Regions from separate parts of the Micromonospora sp. DT201 genome, predicted to be linked through region 4. Evidence: riboswitches for the same ligand, from Rfam matches in the RefSeq annotation. Region 4 holds a riboswitch; each other region holds the start of a gene.
What was found. A riboswitch is a leader RNA that binds a small molecule or an ion and turns the genes downstream of it on or off. The one in region 4 is predicted to bind cobalamin.
Positions count from the first base shown of each region.

Region 1 (3,170 bases), on a different contig from region 4:
GGGCCGGCTGTCCTTGAGTAGAACTCGTTGGGCGTGCGCCACGGTGATCGCGTCGTCCGCGCAGATCTGCAGCAGGAGGTCACCACCCGACCAGGCCGGTTGGAGCCGGTCGATGCGGAACGGAGGCAGGTCGGTGACCGATGTCGGCCGCCGGTCGTCGACGCCTGCTGCATGGTAGAGGCCAGGGCCGAAGCCGAAGGTCACGGTCAGCCGTGCGGGCAGCAGCCCGAGCTCGGCTTCGGTGTCGGCCAGCGCTGGCCGGCCCTGGGTGAGCCGGGCCGCGTCATCGGTCAGCAGCCGCAGCATCCGACCCACCTCGGCCCGGCCGGTGTCGGCCCGCAGGGTGAGCGCCACGAACGACGCGTGCGCCTGCGGTTCGGTGGCGACGCCGCTCTGTCGGGGCCCGTGAAACGGCTCGACCATGGTGCCGACAGCGCTGACCAGCGCAGCCTCGGTCGGCCCGCTGTCCCCGGACCGTTCGGTCCCGATCGTGGCGACGCCGGCCACACCGGCGAGGGCACCTCCAGCGGCGAGCGCCCCGCCGGTGAACAGGCCACGCCTGCTCACCGGACGGAACGTGGGTTGCGAGGTCATGAGGCGGGGCTCATGCTCATCCCCGGCATCGGGCTCGCCCCGTGGCCGGGCGCGTAGCTTTCCTGGGCACCGGTGAACGGCTTGGCCACCGCGGAGAACGTCTGGGTCCTGCCGTCGGTGAACGTGAGCGTGAAGGTCAGCTCGTCGCCGGCCCGCACCGGCTGCTTCACCTCCATCAGCATCAGGTGGTCGCCGCCGGGCTCAAGGACATGGGTGCTCTTCGCCTTGATCACGATGCCGCCCGGCTTGGCCTGCATGACCATTTTTCCGTCCTTCATGGCCATCTCGTGCAGCTCCATCGGCGAGACCTCGGTGGATGCGCCGGTGATGGTGACATCGGTGTCCGCGTCGTTGACCAGGGTGCCGAACGCTGCCGTCATGCCCTTGTCGGCGGCCTTCACCCACGGGTCACGGATGCCGACCACCCCTGTGGTCGCGCCTGCCGACGCCACCGCCGACGGGCTCGGGGCAGCCGACGGCGAGTCTTCGGACGACCCACAGGCCGCGACGCCGGCGGCCAGGAGTACCGCGGTGGCGATCACGGCGGCCGAACGGAGGTGCCGGCCGGCGAGGGTGGTGCTGGGCATGAACGATCCCTTCGATGACGGGTATGGCGTCCGGGTGGTCGGTCACACCAGGTGAAAAGTTCCGGCGGGCACAGGGCTCGTGGGGCGACCCGTTCCGGTGCCGACGCTGGGGGATCGCTGCCGGTGAGGGACACCTTCCCGGACCGGCTATGCTCCGGGCGGCGCTGGTTCGCCCGGTCGTGACTGGCCGGGCGTCGTAAGAGGGAACCCGGTGGAAATCCGGGACTGCCCCGCAGCGGTGAGTGGGAACGACCGCCGTCATCAGCACTGGGCCAGCGGCCCGGGAAGCGACGGCCAGTAGGGGACCGGCACGACCGGTCAGGCCCGCGAGTCCGAAGACCTGCCGGCGCCGCGTACACAACCGTGTGCGCTGCCGTCGGCCTCGCGGGTGGGCTGAGCGGGTGACGTTCCGCGTGTGGTGCGGGCGCGTCCTCGTCAGCGTGTGCTCGCGTTCCGGTGGTGTGAATTCCCGAGGGACGGACTACCGCTGTGCACGACACCACCACGATCGCCGGCCGGGCGCCGTCGGCGTCGCACCTGACCCTGTCGCAGATCATGGACCAGCACCACACCAACCTGATGGGTACGGTGCACGGTGGCCGGATCCTCAACCTCATCGACTCTGTCGCCGGTGTTGTCGCCGCTCGCCATTCCGATGGGCCGGCGGTGACCGCCGCCATCGACGAGACCGCGTTCCTGCGCGCGGTGCGGGTCGGTGACGTCGTGCACGTCGACGCCCGGATCACCTGGGCGGGCCGCAGCTCGATGGAGGTGGCCGTCAAGGTGACCGCCGACCGGTGGGACCGGGCGGTGCCGCCCACCGACGTGGCCACCGCCCACCTGGTCATGGTCGCCATCGACGACGACGGCCAGCCTCGTACGGTGCCGCCGCTGCTCCCCGAGACGGACGGGGACCGGCGACGATACCGGGAGGCGGAGATCCGCCGGGAGCACCGGCTGGCCCTGCGTCGGGCGCTGCTCGACGGCGCGGAGGAGAGCTGAGTTCGTCGCGGACCCGAGGATCGCCCCGCCTGGAAGGCTTCCCCGCCGGAGCGTCGACGCGGCTCACCCACTTGATCAACAAACTGTTCACGTCGTGGCCCGATGGCGAACACCCGCCCGGGCCTGCCCGTTTCCGACCGTTCGGCAAGGTGGGGCGCGAATCCTGTAGCCGCAATCCCGGAGCGTTTCTTGTCCCTGCCCAGACGTCGTCGACGAAGCACGGTGATGGCACTCCCGCTGGCGACGTTCGCCGTCACCGCGGCTGTCCTGGCCCTGCCGGCCCCGGCGGCGGCGCATCCGTCCGGCGATCCGCAGACCGTGACCGTCGCGCGCGACGACCAGCGGCCGGAGGTCGTACGGGTGCGGTGGCGCGTCGGCGGGCCGGACGACCTGACGCTGCTCGGAGTCTCGCTCGGCCTGCTGCCACCCGACCGCGTCCTGCTCGACGGGGCGGTCGACTACCGAACGACGGATCCGGCGGTGCTCGCATCGTCCGAGCAGTTCTCCGCGTACCTGCTCAAGCAGATCACGGTGGCTGACGGCGCGCGGCGCTGCCTGGGCGCTGTCGCAGAGCCGAAAGCCCTGGCGAGGACCGGCGTGACCGTTGACTACACCTGCCCAGGGCCGGTCGACACGGTCACCGTCGTGGTGCGGATGCTCACCGACCTCAATCCCGCGTACCGTTCGATGGCCACCGGTCCCAACGGACAACGCGCGGTGTACGGCCCGGGTGAGGACTCCCACGACTGGACCCTTGCCGGCGCGCCGGCTGCGGGCGGCATCAGCCCCGGCCGTAGTGCTGCCGTGCAGATCGCCGCCCTCGGTGGCGGTGCGCTGCTGGTCGCGATCGGGGCGGTGCTGGTGTCGCGGCAGCTGCGGCGACGGCGGGCCGTGGCATGACCGCGACCGCCGTCCTCTCCGCCTCTCGGAAGGCCGAATCGGGCGTGCGTTAACCGGTGGGATCGCCGTCGAGACCGACCAGGACGA
Region 1 is NZ_JBNCKP010000006.1:113,732-116,901, reverse strand. It holds gene ACLQ28_RS13905 (Dyp-type peroxidase) at 1-594, opposite strand, end outside; gene ACLQ28_RS13900 (copper chaperone PCu(A)C) at 591-1,181, opposite strand; cobalamin riboswitch at 1,330-1,543, shown strand; gene ACLQ28_RS13895 (acyl-CoA thioesterase) at 1,737-2,183, shown strand; gene ACLQ28_RS13890 (hypothetical protein) at 2,409-3,083, shown strand; gene ACLQ28_RS13885 (LutC/YkgG family protein) at 3,133-3,170, opposite strand, start outside.
Region 1: it holds a riboswitch for cobalamin, as region 4 does, so the genes downstream of both, ACLQ28_RS13895 (acyl-CoA thioesterase) here and cobN (cobaltochelatase subunit CobN) in region 4, are expected to answer to the same signal.

Region 2 (3,170 bases), on a different contig from region 4:
TCAGCTCGCGTACCAGAGCGGTGTTGACCTGGAGGAACTCCCCCGACAGGGTCTCGCGCTTGAACAGGTTGGACACCTGCGGCTCGATGCACTCGTAGCACCCGGCGATCGAGGCGATGGTCGCGGTCGGGGCGACCGCCACCAGCAGCGAGTTGCGCAGCCCGTACGCCTCGACCCGCTCCCGCAACACGGCCCAGCGCGCGGTCTGCGTACCCTCGACGCCCCACAGGTCGGGCTGCAACTGACCCCGCGCGGCCCGGGTCTGCCCGTACGCCGGATGCGCGCCGAAGCGGCGCGCCAGGTCGGCGGAGGTCTCCAGCGCGGTCAGGTACAGCTCCTCGCTGATCCGGGTGGACAACTCCCGCGCGACCGGGGAGTCGAACGGCAGCCGCAGTGCGAAGAACACGTCCTGCAGGCCCATCAGGCCGAGCCCGACCGGCCGCCAGCGGGGGTTGCTCGCCGCCGCCTGCGGAGTCGGGTAGTAGTTGATGTCGATGACCCGGTCGAGGAAGGTCACGGCGGTGCGGACCGTGGCGCGCAGCCGCTCCCAGTCGATGCCGTCGTCGGTGAGGTGGGCGGCGAGGTTCACCGAACCGAGGTTGCAGACGGCGGTCTCGGCGTCACTGGACACCTCGATGATCTCGGTGCAGAGATTGGACAGGTGCACCACGTTGCCTTCTTCGGCGGTCTGGTTGCACAGTCGGTTGGCGGCGTCCTTGAAGGTCATCCAGCCGTTGCCGGTCTGGGCGAGGGTCCGCATCATCTTCCCGTACAAGTCCCGCGCCGGGACCTGCCGCACGTAGCGACCCTGCGCCTCGGCCTCCCGGTACGCGGCGTCGAAGCGCTCCCCCCACAGGTCGGGCAGCTCGGGCACCTCGTGCGGGTCGAACAGCGACCACATCTCGTCGGCCTCGACCCGGCGCATGAACTCGTCCGGGACCCAGTTGGCCAGGTTCAGGTTGTGGGTGCGCCGGGCGTCCTCGCCGGTGTTGTCCCGCAGTTGCAGGAACTCCTCGATGTCCGGGTGCCACGGCTCCAGGTAGACGCACGCCGCGCCCTTGCGCCGGCCGCCCTGGTTGACCGCGGCGACGCTCGCGTCCAGCGTGCGCAGCCACGGCACGATCCCGTTGGACTGCCCGTTCGTGCCGCGGATCAGTGCCCCCCGGGACCGGACCCGGGAGTACGCGATGCCGATGCCGCCGGCGAACTTGGACAGGTTGGCGACCTGGGCGTACCGCTTGTAGATCGAGTCCAACTCGTCGAGCGGGGAGTCGACCAGATAGCAGGAGGACATCTGGGTGTGTCGGGTCCCGGAGTTGAACAACGTCGGTGAGCTGGGCAGATAAGCCAGGCTGGACATCAGTCGGTAGAAGTCGATCGCCTCGTCCGGTGTCTGGGACAGCCCGCAGGCCACCCGCAGCAGCCAGTACTGCGGGGTCTCCAGCACCAGCCGGCTGGTGGGGTGGCGCAGCAGGTACCGGTCGTACACCGTGCGCAGGCCGAAGTACTCGAACCTCCGGTCCCCGTCCGGATCGACGGCGTCGTCGAGCATCGCGGCGTGTGCGGCGACGAACGCGGCGGTGTCGTCACCGATCAGTCCCTCGGCGTGGCCGGTCCGGATCGCCCCGCTGAACGAGGTGATGCCCTGCCGACGCACCTCCTTGTCGGCGTAGCCGGACAGGAGCCGGGCGGCGAGGCGCGAGTACTGCGGTTCCTCACCGATCATCTCGGCCGCGGTCTGGATGGACAGTCGGTCCAGCTCTGCCGTCGTCGCGCCGTCGTACAGGCCGCTGATCGTGCGGGTGGCGACACGCATCGGGTCGACGTCGGTCAGGTCGTCGGCCCACCGCTCGACCGCCCGGACGATCTTGTTCAGTTCCACGGGCTCGGTGGTGCCGTTGCGCTTGCGGACCTGCATCGGCGTCCGCCGCAGGGCCGCGTCGCCGCTGGCCGGGACTACCTCGGTGACTGTCACCACTCACTCCTCGCGAGTTCGAGACCTGATGGCCCTCGAACGCGTGGAGACAGACACCGGCGGACGCCACGCCATGCAGGCGTGGAGTCGGGTGGCGTCAGCCGTCCCACGCGGCCTCGGACCACCGCCTACCCGGGTGCGGGTACGCGGCGCGCTGGCAGGTCTTCGGACTCGCGGGCGCGACCGGGTTCACCGGTCTCCTACTGGCCGTCGCTTCCCAGACCGATTGGTGGCCCAGTGCTGATGACGGCGGTCGTTCCCACTCACCGCTGCGGGACAGTCCCGGATTTTCACCGGGTTCCCTCTTGCCTCAACCGCTCGGGATGAACGGCCGAACCAGCTGCGCTCGACACCATATATAGGGACGCTGCCGTTGTCACACCCCACATGTCGGTCCCGGGCGTGTCGGTGGCCGGCCTGGTGACGACCATCACCAACCTCGACGGCCATGCCCAGCCCTGGCCCGATGCACGGCAACCGATGCCCACACCAACGAGGCTCTGAGCAGGTGTCGACAATTCACAAAGGTGTGATGTATCGAGTCGATGGACGCAACGGACCCGACGCCTAGCCCAGCAGGGAAAGCATTAGATTTCCGCTGTTGATGGGTCATCGACGTCGTTGACTCGCCGGATCACCCATCCGTATACTCCAGATGATCATCTGATGTTTGGCCTAGTCGGGCGAGGAGCGCATGCCGCAGATCACTGCCGTCACCGTCGAGGACGTCCGCTTCCCCACCTCTCTGACCGCTGACGGCTCCGACGCCATGAACAAGGACGGCGACTACTCGGCGGCCTACGTCGTCCTGCACACCGACGGCGTCGACAGCGTGGGTGCGCCGCTCGCGGGCCACGGCCTGACCTTCACCATCGGTCGAGGCAACGACATCGTCGTCGCGGCGGCTGTCCATCAGGCCCAGCGCCTCGTGGGTCTGGACGTCGCGACGATGGCAGCCGACATGGGCGCGGTCTACCGCCTCCTCACCTCGGACTCCCAAATACGGTGGCTCGGGCCGGAGAAGGGCGTCGTCCACCTGTCGCTGGCCGCCGTGCTGAACGCGTCGTGGGACCTGGTCGCCCGGGTCGCCGCAAAGCCGCTGTGGCGGCTGCTCGTCGACATGTCCCCCGAGCAACTCGTCGACATCGCGGACCTGCGCTACCTGTCCGACGCGCTCACCCGGGACGAGGCACTG
Region 2 is NZ_JBNCKP010000009.1:189,632-192,801, reverse strand. It holds gene ACLQ28_RS17590 (ribonucleoside-diphosphate reductase subunit alpha) at 1-1,918, opposite strand, end outside; cobalamin riboswitch at 2,115-2,331, opposite strand; gene ACLQ28_RS17585 (enolase C-terminal domain-like protein) at 2,670-3,170, shown strand, end outside.
Region 2: it holds a riboswitch for cobalamin, as region 4 does, so the genes downstream of both, ACLQ28_RS17590 (ribonucleoside-diphosphate reductase subunit alpha) here and cobN (cobaltochelatase subunit CobN) in region 4, are expected to answer to the same signal.

Region 3 (3,170 bases), on a different contig from region 4:
AGCCGGTCCGGGCCGAACACGTCGAGCGCGTGCTCGACGGCGGGCCGCAGATCGGCCGTCGACCAGGACGGGCCGTCCACCTCGGTCACCAGGCCGGAGAGCTTCGCCGTGGTGTTGGGCTCGGCAGCGAGCGCACGCAGGTCACGGGGCCAGGTGCCGAGGCCTGCGTGCCCGAGCGACGGTTTGCCGAGGTGGTCCAGGACGAACCGCATCTGGGGCAGATCGCGGACGAGCCGAGTCGCCGCCGGCAGTTGGTGGTCGCGCACCAGCAGGTCGAAGGCGAGGCCGGCCGCGCCGACCGCGGCGATGCCCCGCCGGACGTCCGGGCGGTCGAGGTACGCCGGGTCAGGTTCGGATTGGACGAGGTGGCGGATCCCGACCAACCAGTCTCCGCCCCGTGCCGCCCGAAGTCGGTCGAGGCGAACGCCGACGTCGTCAGCGGTGAGGTCGACCCAGCCGACGACCCCGGCGATGAGGGGATCGTCGGCCGCGATGCCCAGCAACTCGGGCGTCTCCGTCCGGGAAGCGACGGACTGCACGACGACGGTCTGGGTGACGCCGGCAGCCTGGGCCGCCGGGGCGAGATCGAGAGGCGTGAAATCATCGTCGATCGCGGCCATGGTGTGCGGATCGATCCAGGGCTGCGGGTGCCGTGCCCGGACCCAGAGGTGATGGTGCGCGTCAACGATGTCCGGTCCCAGCGCCGGCTCGTTGGTCGTCATCGGACACGCCCTGGCACGCTCACGTACACCCCACACCCCGCCCACTCATTGGTCAGATGTCCGGGTCGGCCCGGTGTTTCAGACCCGACCCGGCAGATTGCCCATGTTAGCGGTAACAGGCCGCCCATGGGTCGCGGGATGTGTGCGTCAGCGCAATCAAGCATCGTATCTTTAACATCCAGCCTTGTCGATAGTATCCGCATCGCAGGTCCGGGCTTGCCGGGCTGGGTTGACCGCCTGAGGCGGCACCGATACCGTCGACCCACTATCTGCGGCGACGCGAGGGAAGCCGGTTTGAATCCGGCGCGGTCGCGCCACTGTAAGCGGTTTCCCAGCTCATTGGGCCCGCGAGCCAGGACACTCGGTCGTCCGCAGCCTTGCAATGGGGACGCGTCATCCCCGGGGAGGTTCGTGTTTCATGTCTAGTTCTACTTCCAGCCAGCCGATGGTGCGTCCCGCTGACACCACTCGTCTCTTGTGGATCGTCCTGGCGACCGTCGTTGCGCTCAGCCTGCTTGCCTACCTCGTCGCCTTCGATCAGGGGGCGGTCTCGCGCAGTGGCATGTACCTGCACGAGCTGATGCACGACGGTCGGCACCTGCTGGGCGTCCCGTGCCACTGACATCCACCACTGCTCCCCCGTTCGTCACCGTCCTCGTCCGTGGGCTGCTCGCCGGCCTGATCGCCGGCCTGATCGCGGGGACGTTCGCGTACGTCGCCGGCGAACCACAGGTCGAGGCGGCCATCGCCATCGAGGAAGCGGCGGCGGCGCATTCCGAGCCCGCAGCCGGTGGGCACGATCACGAGGACGCCCTGGTCAGCCGGACTGGTCAGCGCGGTGGTCTGTTCCTCGCCACCGGCCTGTTCGGCGCCGCGATGGGCGGCCTGCTGGCTACGGCGTACGTCCTGCTGTCCCGTCGACGTCGGACCTACGACGACGGCCGGTCGGGCCTGCTGCTGGCCGGCGCGGCACTGCTCGGCGCAGTGATCGTGCCGTTTTTGAAGTATCCGGCGAATCCCCCGGCCGTTGGCGACCCGGCCACCATCAACCAGCGCACCGTCACCTATCTGCTGATGGTGGTGCTCGGCCTGGTGGCGGTGTGGGCGGGCTCGCTGGGCTATCGGGCGGTCGGCAACGAGGCGCCGACGTGGCAGCGCGCCGCTGCGGCCGCCGCAGGGTTCCTGCTGGTCACCGTGGTGTCCTACGTGGTGATGCCGTCCTTCCAGGAGGTTCCGGCCGACTTCCCCGCAACTCTGCTGTGGGATTTCCGGCTCGCCTCTCTCGGCACCCAGGTGGTGCTCTGGACTGGGATCGGCCTGCTGTTCGCGGCGCTGATGCACCAGGACCGGCGTCGTCGGGCTGCCGCCGCGCTTCCGAGCACGTGACCCCCACCAGCCTCCGGCTGGTCGCCCACGGTCACACCACCGCCCTGCGGCGGGCCCGTTTCGGCGGGACGGACGACGGCTTGGACGAGGGCGGCCTGCGGGCCGCCCTCGCCCAGGCGCGCGTCGAGTCGGGCCGACGCGGGCATTTGTCCGTCGACGATGCGTGCCTGTCGAGTCCAGCGGCAGCGGCCACCCAGACCGCCTACGCCTTCGGTCTGCGGCCCACCATCGACGCCGCGTTGGCCGACTGTGACTACGGCGACTGGACCGGACGGTCGTTCGAGGAGATCGCCGTCGAACAGCCGCAGGCCTTGCACGAGTGGCTGTCCACGCCGGACTCCGCGCCTCATGGAGGCGAATCCGTCGCGGCGGTGCGGGACCGGGTGGGTCGCTGGCTGGACGGGCAGCGCGCGCGAGGCCAGCGAATCATCACGGTCACCCACCCGCTGGTGATCCGGGTCGCGATCGTCCACGCTCTCGACCTGCCGATCGCGACGTACCGGCAGGTCGACGTGGAGCCGTTGGCGGTGGTCCGGCTCACCAGCCAGGGCGCGCGGTGGCAGTTACGACTGACCGCACCGCGAGCAGGCTGAGCGGCTACCTGCGGGTCAGCCTGCGCGGGTGTGGACCAGGGCAGCCGCGCGGTCCAGGGCAGTTTTCTCGTCGACGGAGAGTGTGGGGTTGACCCGGCGCAGGCCCAGCGCGCTTCGCAGTTGGCTGGCACGCGGTGGCGTCGCCCGCTGTTGGAAGGCGTCGAGGCCCTCCCGGGCGAAGTCGGCGAGCTGCGCGTCCAGGCTGACCGCCACCTCGGCAAAGATCAGGGCGGTCATGGCAACGTCCAGGTCAGCCGGCCCCTCGGCGGCGTTGCGCCAATCGATCACCACAGGCCCGTGCGAGGTCAGCATGACGTTCTGCGGGTGCAGGTCCAGGTGCAGGACGCGGTCCGTCGGCTCGGCACTGAACCGAGCCGGCAGGCGGTGGAGGCGGTCGTGCAGGTCGACGAGCAGCTCGGCGGCAGCGCCGACGTCCATGTGGCCGGCGAGCAGCGCGTCCAGGAGAGTC
Region 3 is NZ_JBNCKP010000009.1:181,491-184,660, reverse strand. It holds gene ACLQ28_RS17560 (amidohydrolase family protein) at 1-722, opposite strand, end outside; cobalamin riboswitch at 955-1,107, shown strand; gene ACLQ28_RS17555 (CbtB domain-containing protein) at 1,141-1,344, shown strand; gene ACLQ28_RS17550 (CbtA family protein) at 1,335-2,108, shown strand; gene ACLQ28_RS17545 (histidine phosphatase family protein) at 2,105-2,701, shown strand; gene ACLQ28_RS17540 (phosphotransferase) at 2,717-3,170, opposite strand, start outside.
Region 3: it holds a riboswitch for cobalamin, as region 4 does, so the genes downstream of both, ACLQ28_RS17555 (CbtB domain-containing protein) here and cobN (cobaltochelatase subunit CobN) in region 4, are expected to answer to the same signal.

Region 4 (3,170 bases):
CGGTGGGTGGCGGCGCGTCGCCCAGGTCATAGCCGTCCTCGGCCAGCGCGGCAAACATCCGGACCGCCGAGACCGGGGTGTCCAGCCCGACGGCGTTGCCGACCCGGGAGTGCTTGGTGGGGTACGAGCTGAGCACCACGGCGACCCGCTTGTCGGGGTTGGGCAGGTACCGCAGCCGGGCGTGGCGCACCGCGATCCCGGCGACCCGGGCGGCCCGCTCGGGGTCGGCGGCGTAGACCGAGAGACCGTCCGAGTCGATCTGCTTGAACGAGAACGGCACGGTGATGATCCGGCCGTCGAACTCGGGGATGGCCACCTGCATCGCCGCGTCCAACGGGGACAGCCCAGCGTCGCTTCCGGCCCACTGCGCCTGGGTGCTGGTCAGGCAGAGTGCCTGGATGATCGGCACCTCCAGGGAGGCCAGGGCGCCGACGTCCCAGGCGTCCTCGTCGCCGCCTCCGGAGGCGTCCGCGGCGACCGCGCCGCCGGCCGCGAGCACGGTGACCAGCAGCGCGTCGCAGCGGGTGAAGAGTTCGAGCGGACCGGCGTTCGCGGTCAGCCCGCGCAGCGAGCCGCAGAAGATCGGCAGCGGGTTGCCGCCGGCTTTGTGGACCGCGTCGGCGAGCACGTCGACGAAATCGGTGTTGCCAGCGAGGGCGTGCGCCCGGTAGAAGACGATCCCCACGGTCGGCTGCTCCGGAATGGTGGGGTACTCGCGGTGGACGCCGTACGCCGGAGTCGGTGCGGGTGGGGCGAACCCCTCGCCGGTGAGCAGCACCGTGTCGGACAGGAACCGGGCCATCTGCCCAAGGTTGTCCGGCCCGCCCTCGACCAGGTACGCCAGCGCCTGGGTGACGACCCCGGACGGCACGGTGGAGATGGCCATCAGCTCCGCGTCGGGTAGCGCCTCGCCGCCGAGCACGACCGTCGGGACGCCGCTGGCGAGTACCGCGGCGAGGCCGTCCGGCCACGCCTGCCGACCCCCAAGGAGGCGTACGACGACGAGGGCGACCCCGTCGAGCAGGGCGGGCACCTCGTCGGCGGTGACCCGCGCGGGGTTGGCCAGCCGGTAGTCGGCGCCGCTGGCGCGGGCGGCCAGCAGGTCGGTGTCGGCGGTGGAGAGCAACAGGATGCGCACGGCGGGCTCCGGGAGGTGACGCCCTGGCCACCACGGGGGTGACCTGGACGATGCGAGTGGGTGCGGCGTCAGCCGGTACGACAGCCGGGCGGCCGGCTCACCGACGCGGGCGTCGGGGCCGTTCAGCGCCGGGCGCGCAGCTCAGCGGGACCGGTGGCGGACAACCTGGGGCGCGCCGAAGCGACCGGCCCGGAGAACGCGGGCGCGGTCGGTCACGGGCGCGGTGCAGCGCTGACTGTGCGGGCCATGACGGTGTCCGTCGATGAATGAGACGCCGTGCGTCATCGGGTCCTCCTCGGGTGTCCACGCCCTGGGGTACGTCCCGACGGCCGAAGTATCCTGGCTTCCGGATCGACGCTCTCCCCCGGCCTTCCAACCGCAGACACACGGCCGTGACTCACGAGGGGGGATCGCTCCCCGGTGACAGTGGCGGGACCGCGTCGGAATTGCACCGACTTCCTTCACTGCCGTCAGGCCGCGAATGCTGCCACACCGCTGCGCCGCCGGTCAACGCCGACCCCCGCACCACCGAGCAAGACACATTCATCGATGACTGGTGATTGGTTCGCTCGCAAAACCGGCCCGCGTAAGACCCCGGGTCCATGTGGCGCACCCTTTGCTCTGCTTCAGCGGAGGCAACAGTGGCGACACCTTTTCGTTGCCTCCGTGGAAGCAGAGCAAAGGGTGCGTACACGTACCTTGGCCTGCGCCGATCGCCTGACGGGGCGGTGACAGGCGGCCCGGTCACCTAGGATCGACGATCGCCGGGACCAGCGTCCGCGATCAATGTCGGGGGTCGATCACCATCGTCGCCATGCAGTTCCGCCACCTCGCCGGCCGGGTCTGGCTCTGTCCGGGCAATCCCGACCCGGAGGCGGTCCAGGCCGGTGTCGCCGTCGTCGCCGACGAACGCGGCAGTGTGATGATCGACGCCGGGCAGAGCCCTGCGCACGCCCGCGAGATCCAGGCCGCGCTGACTGCCGCCGGGCTACCCCAGCCGCGATGGCTCGTCTACACCCACCACCACTGGGACCATGTCTGGGGCGCCTGCGCCTGGCAAGGGGTCGAGATCGTCGGGCACGAAACGGCCGTGATGCTCCTTCGCGCCGAGGCCGCCCGACCGTGGAGTCACCACTATCTGGACGAGCAGGTACGCGCCAATCCCCGCCTCGGCCCGAGCTTCCGGGCCCGGGCACGCGCGGTGGACTCCTGGGAGGATCTCGTCGTCCTGCCGCCGACCCGGACCTTCACCGACGTGGACGAGTTGCCGGTCGGGGTTCGGCTACGCCACGTCGGCGGCGGGCACGCGCCGGACTCGACAGTCGTGCTGGTGCCCGACTCGGGCGTCATGCTGCTGGGTGACTGCTTCTACCCGCCACCGGCGCACCTGCGCCGACCCGAGGACGGCCTCGACCTGGGCCTGGTCCGGCGACTGCTCGACGACGACTACCACTGGTACGTCTCCAGCCACGCCGAGCCGACGACACTCGAGCAGGCCCGCTCTGCCGTCGACGCGGCCTGAGCAGGCGAGGCTCAGCGGGCGTGGCGTTCCGGGTGTGCTCGGTTCCACACCCGCATCCGCTCCGGGTAACCGGTGCGCGCCGCCTCGTACAGCGGCACCGCGTGCTTGCGGGCGATGGCCCCCGCCGCGCGTGGCGTGCCGGTACGGCGACGGATCCACTCGCCGTCGTGGGCGATCGCCACCACGGTGGTGTCCGTCGCGGTGGTCTCCGGCTCCAGGTAGAACTCGACCCCGCGCCGAGAGGCGACGAACGTCTCCAGCGCGGCGAGATCGTCCCGGGTCGCCTCCCGGTCCAGCTTCGTCGGGGTCGCCTCGGCACCCCGTGACCGGCGGTTGAACCAGCTCATGCCCAGCCCCTCTCCTCGACGCCCCTCCAGTGCAGCACCGGTTCCTGGCAATACGCTGCACGCCGGGTGGGAGACGGCTGACCCGATTTCGTCACCCGAGGCTGGAACCCGCAGAGCGTGAGCGGTGTCATGGGTGTGACCGGAACGGAGGTTCCCCTGGACG
Region 4 is NZ_JBNCKP010000004.1:336,514-339,683, reverse strand. It holds gene cobN (cobaltochelatase subunit CobN) at 1-1,138, opposite strand, end outside; cobalamin riboswitch at 1,449-1,625, opposite strand; gene ACLQ28_RS11055 (MBL fold metallo-hydrolase) at 1,953-2,660, shown strand; gene ACLQ28_RS11050 (hypothetical protein) at 2,672-3,007, opposite strand; gene ACLQ28_RS11045 (RNA polymerase sigma factor) at 3,143-3,170, shown strand, end outside.